Linked DNA regions of Synechococcus sp. PCC 7335. The protein of the gene in region 2 binds, or shares a complex with, the protein of the main gene of each other region. Links are inferred from orthologs where the notes say so. Each region holds a gene or a part of one and is shown on either strand. Other genes may lie near its edges. The genes, in order: cdaA and glmM.

Region 1 (6,498 bases), 490 kb from region 2 along the record:
GCCCAGGGCAGCTGCTACCGGTCACTGCGATCGCCCAGATACAGGAAGAAACTTTCGAGATAGAAGTGGCTAGAACCTCTGCCGAGCAGTCTTTGGGACTAATGTTTCGATCGGCTTTACCCGACAATAGGGGGATGCTCTTTCCCTTTGATCCCCCCAGGCGAGTGAGCTTTTGGATGAAGGACGTACCAGTAGCGCTGGATATGGTGTTTTTGAAAGAAGGAGAGGTAGTGGCGATCGCACCAGAAGTTCCTCCTTGTCCTGCTTTGCCTTGCCCTTCGTATGGGCCTAATGACCAAATCGTCGATCAAGTATTAGAACTACGTAGCGGTCGTGCTGCCGAAATCGGTCTGCAAGTTGGCGATACCGTTTATATCGAAGCGTTACCGGGCTACAGCCTCTAATAGACCTCGAAGGTAGGCAGAAAAATGTGGACTCGGCATCGGCCAGCTTTCCTTTGCTGGCAGCGACATCCTCTTCACCGATATCAATGAGATACTAGCTACCCTCACGGGTGTAAATACAACCAGCTTAAGCAACACTTAGTTCGTGCTGGTCTAGATAAAGCGCAGGTGCGGAAAGTCTAGAAGGTGCTTTGGCCTCTGAAGAAGGTACGCAAGTGCTGGGTAAAAACTAGGCAAAAGCTAGAAAGTGCGAGCGCAAAATTCTACATCTGCGTAGGAACGCGCTCAGTATCGCTTGCGAGAGTGTTTATTAGAATCTTCTTGACTTCTGGCAATTACGTATAGCAATGCGCGGATGCATACTCAAAGAGAAGGCCGCGCCTACGGCAATCGCTATGCACCCTGCATTGTGCAACAAGGGCTGTAGCCTTTCGTGGTGCAGTAAGCAAAGTGCGCAAGGCTATAGTGATCGAATAGCACGCCGTTCCATACGAAAAACGACACTGGTAGGTTTGCAACAAATAGCCCCTTTTTACCCAACCACTAGCAGGCTACTGTTCAAGAAGCTTTCCTACGTATATCAGTAAAGGCTGTATATCAATAAAGGCGCTGAACTCAATCGAGCCGCCATTTTAACGGCTGAGCGCTAAAGACGACTATTTAGCTACTTCAGGGCCAGCGGTTAGAGCGGTCCGCCTCTAATTCCTCTTTAATTGTCCGTACATATTTCTAAAGAAAATCTTAAGACGTGCTTTAGAGAGAGGTGTTTTTTGTTCGATCTACCGTAGGATTACTGAACTAAACACAAAATCTTTTTTTCTTAATCGAATCTAGGGATCAAGGAAAAGGGATTAATAAACCTTGAATAACCCCGCTTCTACCGATTTATGGTTTCGAGAGACGACACGAAATTAGTTCAGTTCTTGCACGAAGAGCTTGCAATTCCTTCTACCTCTATCAAGCAGGCACTACAGCAGTCCAAACAAGATTCTGCGCCGCTACCAATGGTGCTTTGGCAACAAGGCGTACTTACGCTGCAACAGTTAGAAAGGATATTTGACTGGATGGAGATAGCGTAGGCTAGAGTGAGGTGCTCGCTCTTTGTCTAGATAAACGTTAGTTAAAATCACATTTCTGGATTCAATAAACTAATTGACTTTTCCAAAACGGCGTTCGCGTCGCTGAAAGGCTTTCATTGCTTGGTGAAACTCTGATGTATCGAAATCGGGCCAGAGCGTATCAGTAATGTAAAATTCCGAATAGGCGAGCTGCCATAATAGGAAGTTGCTAATTCGCATCTCACCACTGGTACGAATCAGCAAGTCAGGATCGCTGATATCAGATGTATACAAATGACGGCTAAATAGCGACTCGTCAATATCTTCAGGGTTGAGATGGCCTTGTTTCACTTGGGTCGCGATCGCCCGACAAGCCTGTAAAATTTCCTGCCTCCCGCCGTAGTTTGTCGCCACTGAAAAGCGAATACCATAGTTTTCCTTCGTCAGTGTTACCGCACGGTCAATCTCCTTTTGAAGCGTTTCAGGCAACGCTAGCAAATCGCCGACAAACTCAATGCGAACATTTTCCTCCATCATTTCCTGTAGCTCCTGACGAAGCACTCGCTCGAATAGCGTCATCAGGAAATCGACTTCCTTGGTAGGGCGTCCCCAGTTCTCAGTAGAAAATGCATACGCCGTCAGTGCCTCTACTCCCCAGTCCCGGCAGCAGCGCAACAGCTTTTTGAGCGTATCAACTCCTTTTCGATGGCCCATGATCCTAGGGAGCCCTCTACTTTTAGCCCAGCGACCGTTGCCATCCATGATCACCGCCACATGAGAGGGCATCTGGCCCTGCGCTAAGTCTGTGGGCAGTCGTGAAGAATCTAAGGCTTTAGCCGTCATTTCTTTTCCTGAGGGGTAGGGCTAGGAAGTTTTCGCCTGATCTTGCGCTTAAGAGTATTCAAAAAGCGGATAGCTTTCATACTCAACCGCTTACCGAGGCTGCGAAGCTGCGGTGCAACCGTATCGGCATCAGCAGAGGGAGAAAACTTCTCCATCAACAATTCTTTCAGTTTACTGCTGGTCAGGGGCCGATTTAGCGTTCCTTTCTCAGCGACAGAGATGGAACCCGTTTCTTCAGAAACTACCACACACAGGCACTGCTCCACCCGTTCGGTGATTCCCATTGCTGCACGATGTCGGGTACCTAGCTGTCTAGAGGCATCCCGTTCAGAAATAGGCAAAATCACGCCTGCTGCTAGTATGCGCGAGCCTCGAATCAAGACGGCCCCATCGTGCAACAACGTCGTTGTCTGAAAAATAGTTTGCAGCAGCTCTCTTGAAAGTTCGGCATTAAGTCTGACACCCGGCACTGAAAAGTCGCTTTCTTCAATCGGCTCATCGGTTTCTAGAATCATCAGCGCACCTGTGCGATTTTGAGAAAGCCCTTTCACTGCCTCTACTAGCTCATCAATCACGCTGTTTGCGGTAGAAAGATGGCTTTCTTGTCCGATAAAAAGCTGCGCGACTTCCCCTTTGCCGATGGACTCTAGTAGCCGCCGAAAGTCAGCCACTAACATCACAGCTAGCGAAACAGAGGCGCCTAACAAAATCTTGTCCATGAGGAAGCTCAGCACCCTAAGGCCCACCACTCGGCTGAGTAGTGTGGCTGCCATCAGGAGCATTAGTCCTTGTACCATCCACATCGTACGGCGATCGCGAATCACCGATAGAACCGTGTAGACCAGCACAAAGACTAAAACAATATCAATAAAGGTGATATACAAGAGTCAGACCGATTTCACCGGGTTGTGCTGTTCAATCCTCGTATACTACTGCGCCAGGGGGGTTACTGTGCGGCAGGTCTAAGCATATCTGGTAAACAGTCATGACTCATCAAATCGGCGTAAGTTTCTCGGCGTAAAATTAGATCCGCCTTACCCTGATTGACGAGCACAGCCGCCGGACGAGGCACCCGGTTGTAGTTAGAGGACATGCTGTAGTTATAGGCGCCCGTTGCAGGGATCACTAGAACCTCGCCCGATTCGAGCGTAGGTAGATAAGCCGAGTGAATGACCACATCTCCAGATTCACAGTGTTTTCCGGCTAGCGTGACTGTTTCACTCAAAGGTGCAGACATTTTACTAGCTGCAAGAACACGATACACCGACTGATAGGTAATCGGCCGGGGATTATCAGACATCCCACCATCGACAGAAACATAGCTACGGATGCCTGGGACGCACTTCTGCCCGCCCACTGTATAGGCGGTCACACAGGCCGAGCCAATCAGCGATCGCCCTGGCTCACACAGCAGCTTGGGATAGGGCAAGCCACTAGCTGTACAGGCCGCCGTCATACTTTCACAGACGGTCTTAGCCCACTCGTCGATACTCGGGGGATCATCAGACTCTGTATAGCGAATACCCAGACCGCCACCAATATCAATTTCTTCAATTGAAAGACCGTATTGACGAGCGCTTTGAAACCAGCGCATCATCACATTAGCCAAGTCACGATGGGGCTGCAGCTCAAAGATCTGTGAGCCAATATGAGCATGCAAGCCAATGCAGTTAATGTGCTCTGTTTTGTTCGCGATGAACTCAAAGACTTCTTCTAGCTGATCTGGGTCAAAGCCAAACTTGCTGTCAATATGGCCAGTCTGAATATATTCATGGGTGTGACATTCAATACCTGGGGTCAGACGAACTAAAATTGTGGCTGTTGTCCTAGCGTCTTTGGCGATCTGCTCAAGCGTCTTGAGTTCGTGCCAGTTATCAACCACAATCCGGGCATCGGCATCGAGTCCGAGCTGAAGCTCCTCAATAGATTTGTTGTTGCCATGAAAGTAGAGCATCTTCCCAGTAGCCCCCGCGGCGATCGCAGTGCTAATCTCTCCACCAGAGACCACATCAATAGCAATTCCTTCTTGAAGCGCGATCGCACACACTGCCAAGCAGTTCCAAGCTTTGGAGGCATAGACAATCAGGGACTCGCCCGGATAGTGCTCTTCAAAAGATTGTTTGTACTGCCGGCAGGCCGTCCGTAGCGTTTGTTCATCTAATATATAGAGAGGCGATCCGAACGTTTCGAGCAGCTCTACCACATCGCAGCTACCCACTGTCAGATGGTCTTTATCATTAACGTCTGCAGTTAGAGGTAAGAGGGTTTGATTAGGCGATGTATCAGCAGCAACCTCTAACAGGTATTGCCGGCTAGAAACAGGAAGGTTTGAAGGGGTGGGCACTGCTGAAATCGTGGAGACCATGAGAGAGCAAGAGAAAGTAGAGGCTATCTAATTCAGTGTACAGTTGACGGCTAGGTAGACAAACATTGATTTGGGAAGCGCAATCGCGATTGCTTCACTCCTCAAGCGTGATCCGCTCAAGCACGCTTATTTTTTAGCTTAATTTCTTAGCTTGTATTTTTTAATTGTGGGCTTTAGCGTAGAACATGATCGTAATCGCGGATGAAAGCTTCGTCTATCTCTTTTAACTCAAGGCCTAAATTAGACCCTGTCTTGAGCTGCCTACCTATGGTTGCAGCTGATATCTCAGCTGTCCTTGCCCTTGACCAGCGGTGTCTGGGAGGATTATGGACCCGATCAGGATACGAGCGCGAGCTAGATAGCGAGCACAGCGATTTACTGGTGCTAGTGAAAGCAAGCAGCGTCGAGCCGATCAATTCTCGACTGACTCAAACATCTCCAAAGCTAGTTTCTACAACAGAGCCTGACGATGCTCACACGCCTCAGACGAGTATCCAATCTAACGTCGATGCCCAAATTAGTGCCCAGAGCAATACCTTAATCAATACCCAGATTACTCCTAGCAATCCTAGTAGAAAGGGGCAGCAAGTAGAGCTTTTGGGAGTAGGCTGCCTATGGGCAATTCTTGAAGAAGCACATATTACAACACTGGCTATTGACCCAAAATATCAAGGACAGAAACTAGGACTATGGTTGCTAGCCCAGCTATTACAAAAAGCATATAAACGTGGCTTGACCCGGGCAACCCTAGAAGTTCGAGCAACAAACAAACGGGCTCTATCGCTCTATCAAAAGTTTGACTTCAAAGAAGCAGGTATACGCAAACGCTATTACGCTGATGGAGAGGACGCTTCGATTCTGTGGCGAACTGGACTACAAACTAAAGACTGCTTGGCACAAATAAACCGCTATCAAATGCAGGCAACGGCACAGCTAAGAAAGCAAAACTATCGCTTCTACACAGAAGATTTTCAACTCATCTAAGCTCAGGCTACGTACACCAGTTATCTACTTAGCTCTATAGCCATCCGGTATAAAAAGCGAAAAGCTGCACTAGCGGTCGAACTAACCCGAACAAGGAGAAATAGAATAGGGTTAGCAATGCTCTAATGCGTGGTTACAGCGATGGATAAGGCGTTTGTTCGAGAGACTGCGGCTGTTGATAAAGTTGAGCAGATAGCCGAGCTCAAAGCGTTCATCCGTAAGGAACGAGATGCGCGTCAGGTGAAGAAGGCGCTGGCGGTCAAACTGTTGTACGAAGGGCACGGCTATCAAGGCGTCGTCGATGTTCTGAATGTATCGCTCGGCGCTATCAGCGAATGGAAGCAGTTGTACGAAGCGTCCGGGCTAGCTGGGTTTGTTCCCCAGCACAAGGGCAAGAAGAGCTTTCTAAGTGGTGCTGAGAAAGCAGCGGTGCTGGCTTGGCTAGGTAGCAAACGTATCTGGACGCTCGGCGAGCTAGAGAGTCATCTGGCAGAAGACTACGATGTGGTCTATGCCTCGAAACAGAGCTACTACGACCTGTTCGAGTCAGCGGGTATCACCTGGAAGAAGACAAGCAAAGTCAACCCGAAGGGCGATGCTGAGGCGGTGGCGGCAAAAAAGCCGACATCGAGCGCTGCTTGGCGCACTACCGAGACGAGATAGGGCGTGGGCAGCTCAGAGTGCTGTTCATGGATGAATGTCACCTGATGAGTGCTGACCTGGAAGGCTACGTTTGGGGTACTAGAGGTCAGCGCGTCGAGGTGCCGATTGTGAACGAACGCGACCGGCAAACTTACTACGGTGCGCTCGACTTGCTGAGCAAGCGCGTGTTGTTTGGGGCTTA
Region 2 (6,619 bases):
CGCGTGAGAATGCCAACCTGTTTGCCTTTTGACTTCAAGGTGCTAAGCAACCTTCGCGCCCCAGGCTGAGCAGTGGCTTGATAAGCGATGTCTGTTTCTATCACAGCTAGCTGTCGGTTACACGTTGCCCGCTCGTCCGGTGGAAGATGTTCTAGCGCCTCTAGTATGGGCTGGTTGGGGGGAAGTCCAAGCGCGCGGCTTATGGCAGGAAAGTCGTGGAGGCTTTTGGTAAGCGTACCGTCCATATCGAAGATCCAGGCGGTGCGGGTGTGGAGCATTGGCAAACTAATAGTGAGTGAGGAACTAGTGAGTGGGGGAACCGGGTGAAGGATGAACGGGTCGTAGGGCGGCTGGTAAGATCCAGATGCCTATTACAGATGCGCGAATTTCTATGACTACGATCAACGATAACTATCTCAAACTAAAAGCAGGGTATCTATTTCCTGAAATTGGCCGCCGAGTGCGGGCCTTTACGGAGCTAAACCCTGATGCACCTGTTATTAAGTTAGGCATTGGAGATGTGACTGAGCCGCTACCAGAGGCTTGCCGAACCGCAATGATTAAGGCCGTCAATGAGATGGGCGATCGCGCTTCGTTTAGAGGCTATGGCCCCGAGCAGGGTTATCCATGGTTGCGAGAGGCGATCGCCCAAAACGATTTTCAAGCTCGCGGCTGCGATATCGACGCGACAGAAATCTTTATCTCGGATGGGTCTAAGTGTGACTGCGGTAACATCCTAGATATCTTTGGTGATGACAACAGTATTGCAGTGACCGATCCGGTTTATCCAGTCTATGTAGATACGAATGTGATGGCTGGACATACAGGTGAGGCCGACGACAGCGGTAAGTATGAAGGCATCACCTACTTACCAATTAGCGCTGACAATGATTTTTCAGCTGATATTCCTTCAAATAAAGTCGATTTGATCTATCTGTGCTCGCCCAACAATCCAACTGGCGCGACCATGACGAAAGCTCAGCTTCAAGCCTGGGTGGACTATGCCAAAGCCAACGGCTCGATTATTCTGTTTGACGCTGCCTATGAATCGTTTATTACTGATGATTCAATTCCACATTCGATCTATGAGATAGAAGGAGCACGTGAGTGCGCCATTGAGTTTCGCTCCTTTTCTAAGAATGCAGGCTTTACCGGTACCCGCTGCGCGCTAACGGTGGTACCAAAATCTTTGAAGGGAAAGGCTAAAGATGGTTCGGACATAGAGATTTGGGGGCTGTGGAATCGCCGTCAATCGACCAAGTTCAATGGCGTATCCTACGTGGTGCAAAGGGCCGCAGAGGCAGTTTATTCTGAGGCTGGAAAGCAGCAAACGCAGGAACTAGTCAGCTTTTATCTTGAGAACGCTAGGATTGTACGTGAGCAGCTAACTGCAGCAGGTATCCAAGTTTACGGCGGGGTGGACGCGCCTTATGTCTGGGTGAAGACACCCAACGGACTGACCAGCTGGGACTTCTTCGATAAGCTGCTAAATGCTTGCAATATTGTGGGCACGCCCGGATCAGGCTTTGGCGCAGCCGGCGAGGGCTATTTTCGGATCTCAGCTTTTAACAGCCGTGAGAATGTAGAAGAAGCCATGAAGCGCATCACCAAAACATTCAAAGCCTAGTGGAATAAACCCGAACTGCCTATTCGATAGCTGTAGACAGAACAGCTATCGAATCGCCTGAGAAAACGGGTTCCAGGCTTTTACGGTTTCTAAGATGGTGCGATAGCCTAAGCTATTGGGATGAATACCATCACTACAAAGGCGATCGCGTATCCAGGCTTCACTTTCTTGGCTCCATTGCTCAAAGAGATCTAGGTACGGGATCTGGTGCGCTTCGCACAGCTGGCGAGTGATTTGGTTATAGTGCTGCTGGTCTGTACGACTAAAATATAGAACATCAGCAAACGGCATAGCCGCTTCGTTCACAGGCACCATACCAACGAACAGAACTGGACAGAGCTGTCTAGACTGAATTAATAGTTGTTCGAGCGACTGGGCAAAATCGACTGGGCTGCTCATGAGCCGTCCCTTGGCCCGACCTGTTCTAGCAGAATCATTGATGCCTACTGAGAGGATCAAAAGATCTGGTGTGCGATGTCTCAGTTCGCCGCGATTACAGAACTCTCTTTCTAACCGCTGCGTAACCCGGGCGACACCATCACCACGAATACCTAAGTTGTAAAAGACTGGCCCAGATTGCTGCGGGTCTAGACAGCCTCGTCGCAATCGTTCTACCCAGCCACCCCCTTCACTATCGCCATAGCCGTAGACTAGGCTATCACCCACAACAATCACCTTTTTGGGATGACCAACGTGAATTAGCGATTGAACAGCGCTCTGCCTAACGCTAGGCTGAACGGATGGAAGCGTTGCCACCATAGAGACTACTTAATTAAACTTCAAACTAACTTCACAAGGAATAGCACGAAGCCAAACAGCTTTGCAAATCTTTACACCGCTGCTAAAGTCGCTGCGGCTTAGGTGAAACAAGTTAGGAACTCTATCTTTTCGCTGCGTATCGCCAAGCCATTTTAGAAACAAAACTACTTGCTCTTTACACGGCGTATGTAATTCTGCGCAAAAAGCAGGTTATGAAGGGCAGGTTGTTAGGTTAGGTGCTGCGATACTTTATCAGCTAGTACGTCTGTCCAGTAATCTACTGTACCTGCATCAGCAGCTTCTACCATGACTCTGATCAAAGGTTCTGTGCCAGAAGCTCTTACAAGCACGCGACCTTGATCGCCCATAGCGGTTTCTGCTCGGGTAATTGCGCTTTGTAGCGCGTCGCAGCTCTGCCAATCGCGCCGAGTGCTTGAACAATCGACTCGAACGTTCTTCAACCTTTGAGGATAGGTGTTAAAGCTTTGAGCAACAAGATCGGGCAGTGAACAGTCTGCTTGCCTAACCAAATCTGCTAAGTGCAGCGCTGTCAAAATACCATCACCGGTCCAACTATAGTGATGGCACAGAATGTGACCTGACTGCTCTCCGCCCAGCATCGCGCCCTGCGAGATCATCTCGGCATGAACGTGCTGATCACCAACTTTCGTACGAACTAAAGTGCCCCCCTGTTTTTGCCAGGCTCGCTCAAATCCTAGATTAGCCATCACCGTAGAAATGATGGTGTTGTTGGGTAGCTTGCCTGCCTGTTGAAGCGTTTGCCCCCAAAAGTAAAGAATATAGTCGCCATCAATTACCCGGCCCTGGCCATCGACGGCCATGACGCGATCAGCATCTCCATCAAAAGCAAAACCGATATCGGCTTCTAACTCAGCGACGGCAGCTTTAAGGCTACCTAGATGCGTGGACCCACAGTCTACATTGATGCGATCGCCGTCTGGTAGGCCATGCAAAATAACGACCTCAGCGCCTGTCGATTCAAACACCTGCTTAGCAACGCGAGTAGCCGCGCCCCAAGCTAGATCTAGCACAATCCGCATACCCCGTAGATTAGGATGTGGCTGAAACGGCTGATGCAGAAAATCGACGTAGCGATCGATTAAATCGGGACGTTGATAGGCGCGGCCCCACTGCATATCGGTTGCTGCGCCCTGGCTAGTAGAGCTGGCAACCGACAGACTTTGACCCCGTATGGCCGATTCAATTTGCTGTTGGATAGTGCTCGACAGTTTGGTACCAGCGGAATCGAAAAACTTAATGCCATTGTCTGCCGGGGGATTGTGGCTAGCAGAGATCATGATGCCGCCCGCGTTTCCAATGGCACTGTGAGCAACGGCTGCAGTCGGACAAAGGCCTAAATCCCACACTTCTAAGCCCGCTGTGGTCAGTCCGGCAGACAGGCCAGAAGACAGCATGTTACTGGAGTTGCGAGAGTCTTGGCCAAGAATAATGGGACCTGTTTGACCATGAGCGCGCAGCACCTGCCCTGCCCAAAAGCCCACTTGGGTAGCTAGTGGTGCAGTTAGCAGTGTACCTGCTTGTCCACGGATACCGTCTGTCCCGAACAGCGGTGTCTCAGGAAGCGCAAGCTGAACGCTACACCTATCGGCAGGAACAAGATGGAAGTGCTGGTGAGTTTTTGGTAGAGGTGCGCCCGGCTGTTCTTCTATGCTCTGCTCTACAAAGACCTGTCCGGTTGAAACTGGCTCTACTAAGGATGGATGCGCTGCAATTGGGCTCTGGTGAGTTGACCTCTGTTCTTGCAGCTGGCGATCGCTTGGATTTCTTTTTACCTGAGAACTCACCATGTTTTTAAACTCCTACAATACACCAAAGAGACTGTTATTAAAGTCACTGAGTACCTACCGTGAATACTCCCTGAGTGTGGAGAATATCACCTTAAACTTAAGCACTGCGACTAACGTACCAATTTCAGTCAATAAATTGACTGGTTACTGCTACCCACAATAGTGGCGCTTAATGCTTTATTGAATTTTTTGAGCGCAGATTTAGAGACCCTCGATAACCAAAAGCTGAGAACCAACAGCAGACCAAAACTAGCCAATGGTCTCATCAGGTTCGAGTGCGAAAGTCTGATGCTCGAAGCCACAGCTAGAAAGCCACGGCTAGTGGGCATATTCGCACCTAGCTATCCACATAGCTTCTTTGAAACCAAGCGTTAGTCTTAGTATCAGCATGTAGAACTCAAATCAGCAGAGCTTAGATGCGTAGGGCTAGTAGCAGCCACTATAGTTGAAACGGGAACCACTTAGACTATGCCCCTCTACTCAATCAGAATTTCGCACAATATCAATTAAGTTAGCTCTATCGACTGAGGTCTTTTAGCTTCCTATGCAATATCCCGTTCAGTTTCAGCAAGGCATAGACGAATTTAATAGTGGCCAATTCTACGCCTGTCACGACACGCTAGAGGCAATTTGGATGGAAGCTGAGACAATAGAGAAGCCCTTTTATCAGGGAATATTGCAAATAGCAGTGGCGTTCTACCATCTGGGTAATCTCAACTGGAGGGGCGGCGCGATCTTGCTAGGTGAAGGGATTAATCGCCTGCGTAAGTTTGAGCCTGAGCATGAAAGCGTAGATGTCGAGACGCTAGTGGACCAGGCAGTAGAGTGGTTATCGCTCGTGCAGACAACGGGCGAAACAGGACTTGCTCAGCTGATGGAAGATCCTCCATTTCCTCTTCCCCAGGTACGCCAAACTCTTGGAGAGAGTAACAAAAGTGAGTTCAAATAGAGAGGTTAAGATCTCTAGACGAGCATATGTTTGAGCTTAAGGTATGAATAGTGGCATTGTCTGCGCTGTTGAAACAGCCATTTTTTTCTAGTATGGCTTTAGAAGCACTGTCATTGGCCTACTGTCTTTTGGTTCTCTCGGTCTTCTGGTTCTCTCGGTCAACCTTTCTTTATATCTGACGCATGCTGCATTGGCGATCGCACTTCATTCATCACTTTCTTCAGATCACGCTTAATGCTCCTCGCGTTAGACGCAGGCTAGCTCAGGTAGCTTGCGGAGGCGTGGTGGCGCTGGCTTTGCCGCTAGTAACTGCCGCTTTACCCTCTCAGTTTTTGCCAAAGATACTACCAAATACGTTTACCAAAGCTACGGCTCAGACAGGTAGGGACGCGCTTCAGCTTAAGGCTTCTCGGGTAGAAGCAAATTCTAATACAGGTGTAGTAACTGCTATTGGCAATGTTCAAATCGACTACCCTAGTCGGCAAATTTTTGCAACGGCAGCCCAGGCTCAATACTACAGTCGCGACCAGCGAATCGTCCTTAGCGGCAATGTAGACGTAGAGCAAGAAGGAAATACCTTACAGGCAGAAACCATAACCTACCTTATTGTCGAAGGTCGATTTGTCGCCACGCCTGGAGCCAATAGTCAGGTAGAAGCAGTCTATCTATTGCCGGAAGAGCCTGCGCCTACAAATTCCGGTGAAGCGCCTCCCCCCACACCAATCTCGGTTCCGACACCGCCAGACGAGCTACCCTCTGAGCTAGGCCCGATTAATTCCGAATAAGGTTTGTCAGTCTATCTAAGTCAGCTTAGCGAGGACTGACTGCGCCTAAACTTGGTCTATCCAATCACTTCTATGTCAATTCAGTTAACGAGGTCTCTTCTTTGAAACTCGTGCTTACAAATGTTCAGAAAACATACGGCAGGCGTACAGTTGTCAAAGGGGTAAGCCTATCCGTAGATAGAGGTGAAATTGTCGGGTTGCTAGGGCCAAATGGTGCAGGGAAAACGACGACTTTTTATATAGCGACGGGGTTGGTGCAGCCGGATATAGGCCAGGTATTGCTTGATGGACAAGATATTACCAGCTTGCAAATGTTCAAGCGAGCACGGTTGGGAATTGGCTATCTAGCACAAGAAGCAAGCATTTTTCGGAATCTGAGCGTGCAAGACAACTTGCTGCTGGTGATGGAGCAGACAAATGTTCCTCACCACCTACGTCGTGAGAAGCTAGCCCGATTGATCAAAGAGTTTCGATTGGAGAAGGTAGCCGATTCGCTGGGTATTCAAGTCAGCGGTGGTGAAAGGCGACGCACAGAGCTAGCTCGGGCACTAGCAGCAGGGCTAGAAGGACCGAAATTTTTGTTCTTGGATGAACCGTTTGCGGGGGTCGATCCGATCGCGGTTGCTGAGATTCAGGCGATTGTAGCAGAGTTACGCGATCGCAACATGGG

What was found.
Region 1: the proteins of glmM (region 2) and cdaA are in contact, whole or in part, in a crystal structure (PDB 7OJS), measured with the Bacillus subtilis proteins. The link is inferred for Synechococcus sp. PCC 7335 from one-to-one orthologs.

The regions. Positions count from the first base shown.
Region 1 is NZ_DS989904.1:1,952,585-1,959,082, reverse strand. The notes cover bases 1,246-4,089. They hold cdaA (diadenylate cyclase CdaA), read right to left. Parts: upstream 3,190-4,089; coding sequence 2,302-3,189; downstream 1,246-2,301. Other genes in these bases: lysA (diaminopimelate decarboxylase), read right to left, coding at 3,252-4,089; S7335_RS08575 (isoprenyl transferase), read right to left, coding at 1,553-2,305; S7335_RS08580 (DUF2949 domain-containing protein), read left to right, coding at 1,292-1,483. Also shown: S7335_RS08585 (DUF192 domain-containing protein), read left to right, coding at 1-404; more of lysA, read right to left, coding at 4,090-4,670; rimI (ribosomal protein S18-alanine N-acetyltransferase), read left to right, coding at 4,938-5,654. UniProt on the Bacillus subtilis protein: One of 3 paralogous diadenylate cyclases (DAC) in this bacteria, catalyzing the condensation of 2 ATP molecules into cyclic di-AMP (c-di-AMP). Upon expression in E.coli leads to c-di-AMP synthesis.
Region 2 is NZ_DS989904.1:1,459,064-1,465,682, reverse strand. Bases 1,915-4,879 are described here. They hold glmM (phosphoglucosamine mutase), read right to left. Parts: upstream 4,216-4,879; coding sequence 2,614-4,215; downstream 1,915-2,613. Other genes in these bases: S7335_RS06500 (DUF309 domain-containing protein), read left to right, coding at 4,760-4,879; S7335_RS06515 (GDSL-type esterase/lipase family protein), read right to left, coding at 1,915-2,386. Also shown: S7335_RS06525 (HAD family hydrolase), read right to left, coding at 1-278; S7335_RS06520 (LL-diaminopimelate aminotransferase), read left to right, coding at 392-1,627; more of S7335_RS06515, read right to left, coding at 1,673-1,914; more of S7335_RS06500, read left to right, coding at 4,880-5,164; S7335_RS06495 (LptA/OstA family protein), read left to right, coding at 5,347-5,949; lptB (LPS export ABC transporter ATP-binding protein), read left to right, coding at 6,051-6,619. UniProt on the Bacillus subtilis protein: Catalyzes the conversion of glucosamine-6-phosphate to glucosamine-1-phosphate. Glucosamine-1-phosphate is used for cell wall biosynthesis.